DNA from 3 places in the Desulfofundulus sp. genome. Region 3 is predicted to be linked to each of the others. Evidence: riboswitches for the same ligand, from Rfam matches in the RefSeq annotation. Region 3 holds a riboswitch; each other region holds the start of a gene.
What was found. Region 3 has a riboswitch for cobalamin ahead of cobT (nicotinate-nucleotide--dimethylbenzimidazole phosphoribosyltransferase). Riboswitches for the same ligand answer to the same signal wherever they lie in the genome.
Positions count from the first base shown of each region.

Region 1 (3,716 bases), on a different contig from region 3:
CCGTAAGGATCGGCCAGCTCCCTGCCCAGCATTTGAAAGCCGCCACATATGCCAATTACAGGTGTCCCTTCCCGGGCCAGCCGGCATATTTCGCCAGCAAGGCCGGACCGCTTTAAAGAAACCAGGTCCTCAATAGTGTTTTTACTTCCAGGAAGGATGATCAAATCCGGATTCCCCAGAGGAGTCCCCTTGCCGATATAACGCAAATTCACATCGGGCTCGTCTTCCAGGGGGTCACAATCAGTAAAATTTGAAATATGGGGGAGGTGAATGACCGCTATTTCTATTTCACGGGTGGATGCCCTCCGACTTCTGAGCAGGCTCGCCTCGGAAACTGTATCTTCTTCCTGTACCCTGAAGCCTTCAAAGTAGGGGACCACACCGACCACCGGTATGCCTGTTTTTGCTTCCAGGAAATCCACTGCCGGCTGGAACAGTTTTAGATCTCCACGAAACTTATTGATAATGATCCCCGCCACCCGCTGGCGATCTTCCTCAGGGAGCAACTCCAGGGTACCAACGACTGCAGCCAGGGCGCCGCCCTTATCTATATCGGCGGCCAGCAGTACTGGTGCTTCCGCCAGCCGGGCAACCCGCATGTTTACAATTTCCGTAGCCTGGAGGTTGACTTCGGCGGGACTCCCGGCCCCCTCAATGGCAACAATATCATAACAGCGGCGCAGCCGATCAAGAGCCTGGCAGATGATTTCCCACGCCTTCTGTGCATAGTCGTGGTGGTAATCCCGGGCGGAAAGGTTCCCTACCGGCCGGCCCAGCACAACCACCTGGGAGGAAGCCTGTCCCGTAGGCTTGAGCAAAATGGGATTCATGTCCACATGGGGCTCTATCCCGGCAGCCTCGGCCTGCACCACCTGAGCCCGGCCCATCTCACCCCCATCCCTGGTTACAAAAGAGTTCAGAGCCATATTTTGAGATTTAAAAGGAGCCACACGATAGCCATCCTGGTAAAAAATGCGACAAAGAGCGGCTACCAGGACACTTTTACCTACATGTGAAGCAGTTCCCTGCACCATAATAGTCCTGGCCAGCATGAAGAAAAACCTCCTTATTCACAAGTCCCATTTTTTCAACTATCAACGGCGAACTCCGGCAGGATCTTGCGCACCCACCCTCCTGCCAACCGCCAGGGACTTTATTTCTACCGGCAGACCGGCCACCACCAGGTAAACCTCCTCAGCCTCCCGGGCCAGCAGCCGGTTAACCCGCCCCGCCACATCGCGATACAAACGGCCAAGGGCATTCTCCGGCACCAGGCCCATCCCTACTTCATTGGCCACCATAATCACCCGCGCGGGCGAGGCGGAAGCAGTCCTGCCCAGTTGCCGGGCCTGTTCCAGAATGAAACATTCTCTGTCTTCCACCGAACTGCCAGGGGGCAGCAGGCTTTCGTCCAGCAACAGGTTGGTCACCCACATGGTTAAACAGTCAATTAAAATAACATCTGCCTGTTTTTCACATTGCCTGACCACTTTTTCCAACCAGTGTGTCTCTTCTACAGTAAGCCACCCTGCAGGACGACGCCTGCGGTGATGAGCGATCCGGCGGGCCATTTCGTCGTCCCCTGCGGCCGCCGTAGCTACATAAACAACTCTCGAACCGGATGAAGTGGCCATTTCCTCGGCAAAATCGCTTTTGCCACTCCTGGCACCGCCAAGAACAAGCACCAGAGCCATAAAAACACCCCTTAAAATAAAAACCCCAGCCTTCGAAAGACCGGGAAAACTTGTGCCAGGCCAGTCCCTAGCCCCGAATGCGCCATGCCCCTTTCTCGCGAAGGGGGTTAAGGCACCCGCAGGCAGGTATCCTGGCTCCCGGATCATCGTCCTGCCCCGCGCCTTCCCTGGCGGTGGCATTGCAGGGCTACTCCCCGGTTACAGTGGCGGAGACCGCTCAGGACTTCCACCTGATTCCCTATTCTCCCCGTTGGGGCACCTGCGGGTCAGGTTGAGATTATTTTGCTGAATTATTTTTGGCTAATTCGCCATATTAATAGAAAAATCCTCTAGGAACCGTTAAAAATTTTGTACGTATTCCTTGACGCGCTGAACCAATTCATCAATAAGGTGGGGCAGAGGTTCGGTACGCAATCCCACCAGTTCCACGGACCCCCTTACCAGGGGTAACAGAATTTTAGGGGCTGGACTCGCAGCAAGGGCTGTGGCCATGGCCGGAGTCAATTCCCCCATCATGGCATGAGGGAAAAGAATGCTTACCGGGCCCACGATAAGATCTACCCGGGGTGCATTGTAAATTACCGCATTTTCACCGGTCGCTCCCTCGTTAGCGCCAGCCCGGAGCATCACCGAAGTAGCCAGGGCATTGGTCCCCAGGGCCAGAATATCGACATCCTCAGGCAATTCCCGGCGCAACCTTTCCATGATATGCTTGCCAATACCGCCACCCTGACCGTCCACTACCGCAATACGCATAATATTCGCTCCTGAATCTCTAAATTTCGAACTTTAAAGGGCTCGTCCCCAGCCCACCAATGGTTCCTACAAAATACACCGGGAACCGCGGACCGGATCCCGCTGGCATCCTGAATCGGAAACCTGCTTGAGCTGCCACGAGACCCGGCCTTTCGCTCTCGTGTATACTGCAAAGTTAATTTACGGAGTCCCGGGACAGGTAGTCCTTGAGTCTCGACTCAAGCTCTAAAATCTGTAAGTTTTTGCGTAATAGAGACCGGGCATAACGGTAATTAGCCCGGTGCAACCGCCTATTCTCCTGTTCCAACCGGGCCAGAAAGGATGATCTTTCCTTCTCCATCCGTTCTATCAAATTCATTAAAACCCGACGGCTTAAACGAAGCTGTTCCACCTTTTCTTCCAGTTCCTGGATTCGCCGTTGCATTTCAAACATATCCATCGATCCACCACCTCGGGCAGCAGGTCTGTTTTTAATATATGCTGCCCCTGGTGGCAATAGACGACAGGCTAACGGAACGAAAATACCCTGCCAATGCGCTCCACGGCCTCAGCCAGCAATTCCTCTTCCTGAACCATGGCTATACGTACATAGCCCTCCCCCATGGCCCCAAAAGCCAGGCCGGGAATTACCAGCACCCCTGCCCGCTCCAGCAAGTCCAGGGCAAACTGCCGCGAAGAAGTATATCCTGCCGGCAGAGGAGCCCAGATAAACATGGAAGCGCTGGGTTTGGGCATCTGCCAGCCATAACGGGCCAGTCCGTCCACCAGCACATCCCGCCTGCGCTGGTAAATACGGGCCATTTCTTCCACACAGTCCTGTGGTCCTTCCAGGGCCGCAATACCTGCTTCCTGAACCGCCCGGAAGACACCATAATCAATGTTGGACTTGATGCGGGCAAGAGCGGCCAGCACGTCCCGGTTACCCACAGCAAAGCCGATACGGCAGCCCGCCATATTATACGTCTTGGAAAGAGAATAGAATTCAATACCTACTTCTTTAGCACCGGGTACTTCCAGAAAACTCATGGGTTTAAAACCATCATAGGCCAGTTCGGCATACGCCACGTCATGGCAAACCAGAATATCGTAGTCTCGGGCAAAAACGACCACCTGTTCAAAAAATTCGCGGCTGGCCGAAGCAGCCACCGGGTTGTTCGGATAGTTGAGCCACATTAACCTGGCTTTACGGGCCACCTCCCCGGGAATTGCATCCAGGTCGGGCAGAAAATCGTTTTCGGCCAGAAGGGGCATGGGGTAAATTTCGCC
Region 1 covers NZ_JBNATZ010000167.1:952-4,667, forward strand. The annotation lists gene ACPLUI_RS10330 (cobyric acid synthase) at 1-1,052, opposite strand, end outside; gene cobU (bifunctional adenosylcobinamide kinase/adenosylcobinamide-phosphate guanylyltransferase) at 1,095-1,694, opposite strand; cobalamin riboswitch at 1,799-1,972, opposite strand; gene ACPLUI_RS10340 (DUF3842 family protein) at 2,034-2,450, opposite strand; gene ACPLUI_RS10345 (translation initiation factor 2) at 2,626-2,889, opposite strand; gene ACPLUI_RS10350 (LL-diaminopimelate aminotransferase) at 2,958-3,716, opposite strand, start outside.
Region 1: linked by a shared signal. The riboswitch ahead of cobU (bifunctional adenosylcobinamide kinase/adenosylcobinamide-phosphate guanylyltransferase) and the one ahead of cobT (nicotinate-nucleotide--dimethylbenzimidazole phosphoribosyltransferase) in region 3 are both predicted to bind cobalamin.

Region 2 (3,716 bases), on a different contig from region 3:
GGCGTGCTGGTGTTGCTCTCTGACAGTACCAATGTGGAACGACCCGGTTATACCATGTCAGAGCGTATGGTCGGAGCCACCTTTGATGAAACATTCCGTCAGGCTAAGGAACGCATCATTATAGCCACCTTTGCTTCCAATGTTCACCGCTTGCAACAGGCTATTACCACCGCTCACCGTTACGACCGCAAGGTGGCGGTAATTGGCCGCAGCATGATTAATGTGATCAATATAGCCCACGAGCTGGGTTATCTTCATATTCCCGAAGGAACCCTGGTAGAACTGGAAGAAGCCAACCGTCTACCCAAAAATAAAGTGGTCTTCTTGTGTACGGGTAGTCAGGGTGAGCCCATGTCGGCCCTTACCAGGATGGCGCTGGGGGACCACCGGCAGGTGGAAATTCTTCCTGGTGATACCATTATTATTTCTGCTACCCCCATCCCGGGCAACGAAAAGCTGGTGGCGCGTATTATCGATCAGCTCTTCAAGCAGGGTGCTCATGTCATCTATGAGGCGGTTTCGGGTATTCATGTGAGCGGTCACCCCAGCCAGGAAGAGCTTAAACTGATGATCAATCTGGTCAAGCCGCGGTTTTTCGTGCCGGTACACGGTGAGTACCGTATGTTGATCAAACATGCGGAGCTGGCCCGCACCATGGGTATTCCGGCGGAGCATATTTTTGTGGCCGAAAACGGCCAGGTGCTGGAGTTTACCCGTCGTTCCGGGCGTATTGCCGGGCGGGTAACGGCGGGGCGCGTGCTGGTGGACGGTCTGGGCGTGGGTGATGTGGGTAACATTGTACTGCGCGACCGCAGGCAGCTTTCCCAGGACGGGATCTTGATCGTAGTCGTAACTATCAATCGCGAATTGGGTCAGGTTATGGCCGGGCCGGATATTGTCTCAAGAGGCTTTGTTTATGTGCGGGAGTCCGAGCAATTGATGGAAGAAGCCCGGCAAAGGGTCAAGGAGGCCCTGGAGAAGTGTAACGATCGGGGTCTTTCGGAATGGGCGGCTATCAAGTCACAGGTGAGAGACGTGTTAGGAAAGTTCCTCTACGAAAAAACAAGGAGAAGGCCCATGATCCTGCCCATAATCATGGAAGTATGAACACCGCATACTGGAAAGCCGGAAGGTCCTGGGACAAAGGCCTTCCGGCTCTTTACATGCGCCGGGTTTCCCTGATGCATACATAAAAACCGTATTGGCAAGGCGAACGCAGGTAGCGTGGCTCCGGTGGAACGCGGGTTCAGGTAGCCCGTGTTTGTGTTTATATGTGTATTTTATCCCTTCACATAACCATACTAGAGAAGAGAGAAAAACCTGTGAGAGGATGGGTAAAAGTGCCTGGTGATTGGACTATATGGGGCCACGAGGGAGAGTACCCGTGCACGCCTCCGGAAAACCCTCCGGAAGAGCCTGTTGCGCCCCCCAAGCGGGAAACCGATAACCCCGGGTCTACTCCGGCGCCCCAACGGGTACAGGGGCGTACTAAGGAAAGTATGGAATCCATTAAAGAGATGGGGTCCAGTTCCGTGCCTGAAGTTAAAAGCAACATTCACTGTTTGACCATTGTAGGCCAGATTGAAGGCCACCTGGTATTACCACCGCAAAACAAGACCACCAAGTATGAACATCTCATCCCTCAACTGGTGGCTCTGGAGCAGAGCCCGGATGTGGAAGGCGTGCTGGTGGTATTGAACACGGTGGGTGGGGATGTGGAGGCGGGCCTGGCTATTGCAGAAATGATCGCCAGCCTTTCCAAACCTACAGTATCCATCGTACTGGGCGGGGGACACAGCATCGGGGTGCCGATAGTGCCCCTGTCGCTACCCCAAAGCTTTTGACCTCCTCACAAATTTCATTCTTGATCGGAGGTGAGGATGTGATAAAATAATGGTAATAATTGAATAGTCAAACAGGTGCCTCATGAAGGGGAGAATAGGGAAGTCCGGACGGGTGGCATACCACCCGGAAACGGCGCGGTCCCGCCACTGTAGTCGGGGAGCTTGAAGCGGTCACTGGCCATCACTCAGTTCAGGTGAACCCCTTGGCAATGTGAGCTTGTTATTGCTAGCGAGAGAGTTGCGCTGAAGGGAGCTACACATGGCTGAGTGTCAGCTGGGAAGGCCGGGTGGAAGGAGCTATGATCCGTTAGCCAGGAGACCTGCCTGTTTGAGGGAATGGCTGCTCTCGCGAGAAAGGGCGGCCGTGCGCGGAGGATGATGGTAAAGTCCTCAGCCAGATGGTTGTTTTTGGCTGGGGACTTTTTATTTTATTTCATCCATGGAGGTGTTGCGGAAATGCCAACACAAATGGCCAGGGCTCTGGCCGGTGAGATCACGCCCGAGATGAAAAGGGTGGCCGGGCGGGAGGGGGTGGACCCGGAATTTATCCGCCGGGGAGTAGCGGAAGGCACCATCGTCATACCACGCAACCGCATGAGAAAGAACATCGATCCCGTGGGTATCGGAACGGGCCTTGCTGTGAAGGTGAGCGCCAGTGTGGGCCTGGCGGGGGAAAGGGACACCATCGAGGGGGAGGTGGCCAAAGTACGGGCAGCCCTGGAAGCAGGTACCGATGCCCTCATGGATCTGAGCGTGTGTGGTGACATTGACGGTGCCCGGCGGGCCGTGCTGGCCGCAACCACCACGCCCGTGGGTACCCTGCCAGTGTACCAGGCCCTGGCGGAAGCCCGGGAGAAGTACGGGGCGGCGGTCAAAATGAAGGTGGACGAGATGTTCGAGGTAATCGAGCGGCAGGCGGCCGACGGAGTGGATTTTCTGGCCCTGCACTGTGCCACCACGTGGCAGACCCTGCGGGCGGCCAGAAAGCACCGCCGCATCGATTACCTGGTCAGTCACGGGGGCAGCCACTTAATGGGCTGGATGATTTACAACCAGCGGGAGAATCCTCTTTATGAGCATTTCGACCGGCTGCTGGAGATCTGCCGCCGCTACGATGTTACCTTGAGCCTGGCCGACGGGTGGCGTCCCGGCTGCCTGGCCGATTCCCTGGACGCGGCCCAGGTGCAGGAACTCGTGGTGCTGGGGGAACTGGTGGCCCGGGCCCGGCAACAGCAGGTGCAGGTGATGGTGAAAGGACCGGGGCACGTCCCCCTGGGGCACCTGAAGGCCACCGTACAGCTGGAAAAGCAGATTTGCCACGGGGCACCCTATTTTGTCTTCGGCCCGGTGGTTACGGACATCGCCCCTGGGTACGACCATATTACGGCAGCCATCGGCGGGGCCCTTGCAGCCTGGGCCGGGGCGGAATTTCTCTGTTATGTCACCGCTGCGGAGCACCTGGGACTGCCCGATGTGGAGCAGGTGCGGGAAGGGGTTGTTGCCGCCCGTATTGCCGCCCATGCGGCCGACGTGGCCAGGGAACCACGGGCGGCGCAGTGGGACCTGGAAATGTCCCGGGCACGCAAGGCCCTGGACTGGGAGAGGCAAATCCAACTGGCCCTCGACCCCGGCCGGGCCGGTGCCCTTCGCCGGGAACGCAGCCGTGGTTCTCACCGGACGTGCGCCATGTGCGGCAAGTACTGTGCCATGCAGGTAGTAGGGGAATATCTGGGCAAAGAGCAGGGGGTGTGTTAGGTGATGACCCAGTTGTTGGCGGCCAGGGAGGGCCGCATCACGCCGGAGATGGAGAAGGTGGCCCGGCGGGAAGGAGTGGATCCGGAATTCATCCGTGCCGGGGTGGCTGCAGGTACA
Region 2 covers NZ_JBNATZ010000088.1:5,305-9,020, forward strand. The annotation lists gene ACPLUI_RS07205 (ribonuclease J) at 1-1,107, shown strand, start outside; partial or broken gene ACPLUI_RS07210 (ClpP family protease) at 1,359-1,814, shown strand; cobalamin riboswitch at 1,901-2,186, shown strand; gene thiC (phosphomethylpyrimidine synthase ThiC) at 2,301-3,599, shown strand; partial or broken gene ACPLUI_RS07220 (phosphomethylpyrimidine synthase ThiC) at 3,603-3,716, shown strand, end outside.
Region 2: linked by a shared signal. The riboswitch ahead of thiC (phosphomethylpyrimidine synthase ThiC) and the one ahead of cobT (nicotinate-nucleotide--dimethylbenzimidazole phosphoribosyltransferase) in region 3 are both predicted to bind cobalamin.

Region 3 (3,716 bases):
TGTAGGGCACTCATCCGTTCACTCCGCCCTGATTGAAAAGGCCCAGGGCATGCTTAAGGGTAGCTCCCTCCTGATAGATTCCTATGTAGCCCATGTAGGCGACGATATCAACCTGATTATGACCCACGAACTGGGCCGGAATAACGGTGAAATCCACCAGCTGGCCTGGGATACTTTTGTCGCCTGCACTGAAATAGCTAAAAAGCTGAAGCTTTATGGAGCAGGCCAGGACCTGCTGGCTGATGCTTTTTCAGGAAACATCAAAGGCCTGGGGCCCGGGGTAGCGGAAATGGAGTTTGAAGAGCGCAAGAGCGAACCCATCATAGTCTTTATGGCCGACAAGACAGAACCGGGGGCATGGAACCTGCCTCTGTACAAAATTTTTGCCGATCCCTTTAACACAGCCGGCCTGGTCATAGACCCCAGTATGCACGACGGATTCATTTTCGAAGTCCGGGACCTGATTGAGAACACCCGGGTTACTTTCTCTGCTCCCGAGGAAATATATGACATGCTTGTCTTCATCGGCGCCCCCGGTCGCTACTGCATCAAGCGCGTTTTTCATAAGAAAACGGGGGAAATTGCCGCCGTATCCAGTACACAGAGGTTAAACCTGATGGCCGGTCGCTACGTAGGTAAAGATGACCCGGTATGTATCGTGCGCTGCCAGAGCGGTATGCCCGCGGTTGGGGAAGTGCTGGAACCCTTCACCAAACCCCACCTGGTCAGCGGCTGGATGCGCGGCTCTCACAGCGGTCCTCTGATGCCGGTCAGCATGCAGGAAGCCACACCGTCCCGTTTTGACGGGCCGCCCCGGGTTGTTGCCCTTGGTTTCCAGCTGGCTGAAGGCAAGCTCATCGGTCCCCAGGACTTCTTTGCCGACCCGGCCTTCGACCAGGCCCGTCAGATGGCTAACGAAATTGCCAACTATATGCGCACTTTGGGGCCTTTTGAACCCCACCGGCTGCACCTGGACGAAATGGAATATACCACCATGCCCCAGGTATTGAAAAAACTCAAGGACCGTTTTGAAAAACTTCGCTAAGAATCTGAATCCCGAGACCTCTTACATCCTTAATGGCCGGTTAAATAAGCAGGCCCTGAACCACCTGCAGGCGGTGTTCAGGGCCCTGGTTATTTTTTTGTTTACTTCAAGATTTTATCTTCATCCAGATCAGTCAGACCGGCCTCGCTGAAACTTGCCATTTCATTAATCACCCGGCACGCCGCCTCCACCAGGTGCATGGCCAGAGCTGCACCAGTCCCCTCACCTAAACGCATATTCAGGTAGAGCATGGGTGTCAGTCCCAGGTATTCCAGCATCAGACGATGACCCTTCTCACCGGAAAGATGGGAGGCAATCATGAATTCCTTTACTCTGGGCTGCAGGGCGGCCGCCACCATGGCAGCCGCCGTTGTAATGAAGCCGTCAATGATCACCGGCACCCGCCTGGCAGCTGCCCCCAGAATAACCCCGGCCAGGCCTCCGATCTCCAACCCACCCACCTTAGCCAGCACGTCCAGTGCATCTGCAGGATCGGGCCGGTTGACTTCAAGTGCCCTGGCTACCACATTTATCTTGCGGCGCAGAACCTGGTCGTTAACCAGGGTGCCCCGGCCGGTTACCTCTTCAGGCGTATAGCCTCCCAGTGCTGCGGCAATAGCACTGCTGGGAGTAGTGTTCCCTATACCCATGTCACCGAGGGCAATCAAAGTTGCTCCCCGGTCAATTTCACTCCGGACCACCTCGATACCCACTTCCACCGAACGTACCGCCTCCTCCCGGGTCATGGCCGGGCCACAGGCAATGTTCCCCGTACCTGGACGCACTTTCCGGTTCAGCACGCCGGGGTAATCTACCGGTACCGCCACCCCCACGTCCACCACTACCAGACGGGCGCCGGCGAGCCGACCCAGCACGCCGATACCAGCCACCCCCGTAAGGAAAGCCGGAATCTGCTGGTGGGTAATCTCCTGGGGTGCCACACTCACACCCTCCGCCACCACCCCGTGGTCGCCGGCCATAATAATAACCACTTTGTCACCAACCACCGGACGGGGATTGCCGGTAATGCCGGCCAGCTGCACGGCCAGCTGCTCCAGCCGACCCAGACTGCCGGGTGGTTTGATCAGGCTATCCAGCCTTTTCTGGGCTTCGGCCATGGGGCCGGGGTAAAGCGCCCCAACTTCGGCCATAGTATTTTCCAGCAGCAAAACGACCAACCTCCCTTGTTTTAAAGATAGTTAAAGAATTAAAAAAGTCCACAGCCCGAATAAGGCCGTGGACTTTACCATCATCCAGCGGGTTACAATCAGCAGGCAGGTCTCCTGGCTCCGGATCCTCACAACCACCCGCCTTCCCAGTCCGCACTCAGCCATGCGTAATTGGTTCGCTGCGACTTCACGTCAGAGCAAAACAGGTTAAGCTGAGAATTGACCAGTGGCTTATTATGGAGGTTGCTCCCCGATCACAGTGGCGGGACCGCTCAGGATTTGCACCTGATTCCCTATTCTCCCCCGCTTTTAAACAGGGGCACCTGCTGACATTAATATTCGCCTGTTCACTACTAAGTCCTACAGGAGTGTAATTCTACATATCCGGTTAATTTCCTGCCATCTCTTAAAAAATTTAACGCTACTTGACCGGACGGTCAAAATAAATGTTCTTGCCTGTAGCGGAGATCGGAATCCCTACCACAATTGCGCCCTGGAGCAGACCCATACGGCGGGCAACCGTACCCACCCGGTACATAATCCGGTTGTCAGCGTTAAAAAGACTGGCCGTTTTGACCGCCGAACCCAGGGCAATGCCCACGTCCAGGAGACGCCAGGCACATAACGGGCCGGGAAATTCCGGACCCTCCCGTGTTTGCAACTCCTCACACCGGCTGAAACCGCAGGCGCCGCAGTTCAGTCCCAGAGGTTTGTTTTCCGTGAGGGAAATAAGCACTACAGCATCCGACCGGCGTACATTATCGGCATCCCGGTCGAAGTTGGCCTTCCCCCGTTCCTTCCCAAAACGTTCCATTTCATCAGCGAGCCGGAAGAGCTCCTCTCCCGACAGCACCCGGATACCTACATAATCCTGGCCCAGCCCCTTTGGCGCAGTACGGGCCGACAGCGCCATCAACTGGGCGACCATCAACATGGCCTCGCGCAAAAAACATCACCTGCCTTTATGTAATGGATCAATTTCCAGGGATAATATCGAGTTCCCCTTCTTTATTGAGACGGGCTTTAAAGGAGCCCATTTCCTGCGTAAGAATCATGCGCCGCCGCCCCACCTGCACCACAGCTCCAGCAAAAGCCCGCTTTACCCTTATCAACCCGTTCCCCCCCACCCTGACCACCGGGGGTGCCCCCAGGGTGCTGCCGAGTTCCTCTATTTCGGCATTGCCTTCACAAAAGATTTCCCCACCCTTGAAAGAACCTTTGATTACTACATCCCGCCCGGCATGGATAGTGGTATTGACACAGCCCCGCCGGGTTACGTAAACGCTACCGGAGCTGTGGATGACAGAACTCATGGCCGAAGGGAGCACTACATCGGCCGGGTTTTCTCTGTCAGACTGGAGCAGAGCTACAGCTGCCTCCACGTCCCTGACCACCTCATCAAAACTTTTTAACGTCAGCGGGTTAAGCCCCACCAGGCAATTCAGTGAAGGGACGCAGCAGGTAACCTCCTCCGGCAATTCTGTTCCGGCAGCAGCAATTTG
Region 3 covers NZ_JBNATZ010000119.1:311-4,026, reverse strand. The annotation lists gene fbp (fructose-1,6-bisphosphate aldolase/phosphatase) at 1-1,045, shown strand, start outside; gene cobT (nicotinate-nucleotide--dimethylbenzimidazole phosphoribosyltransferase) at 1,147-2,214, opposite strand; cobalamin riboswitch at 2,302-2,556, opposite strand; gene ACPLUI_RS08580 (ferredoxin domain-containing protein) at 2,636-3,160, opposite strand; partial or broken gene ACPLUI_RS08575 (hypothetical protein) at 3,189-3,716, opposite strand, start outside.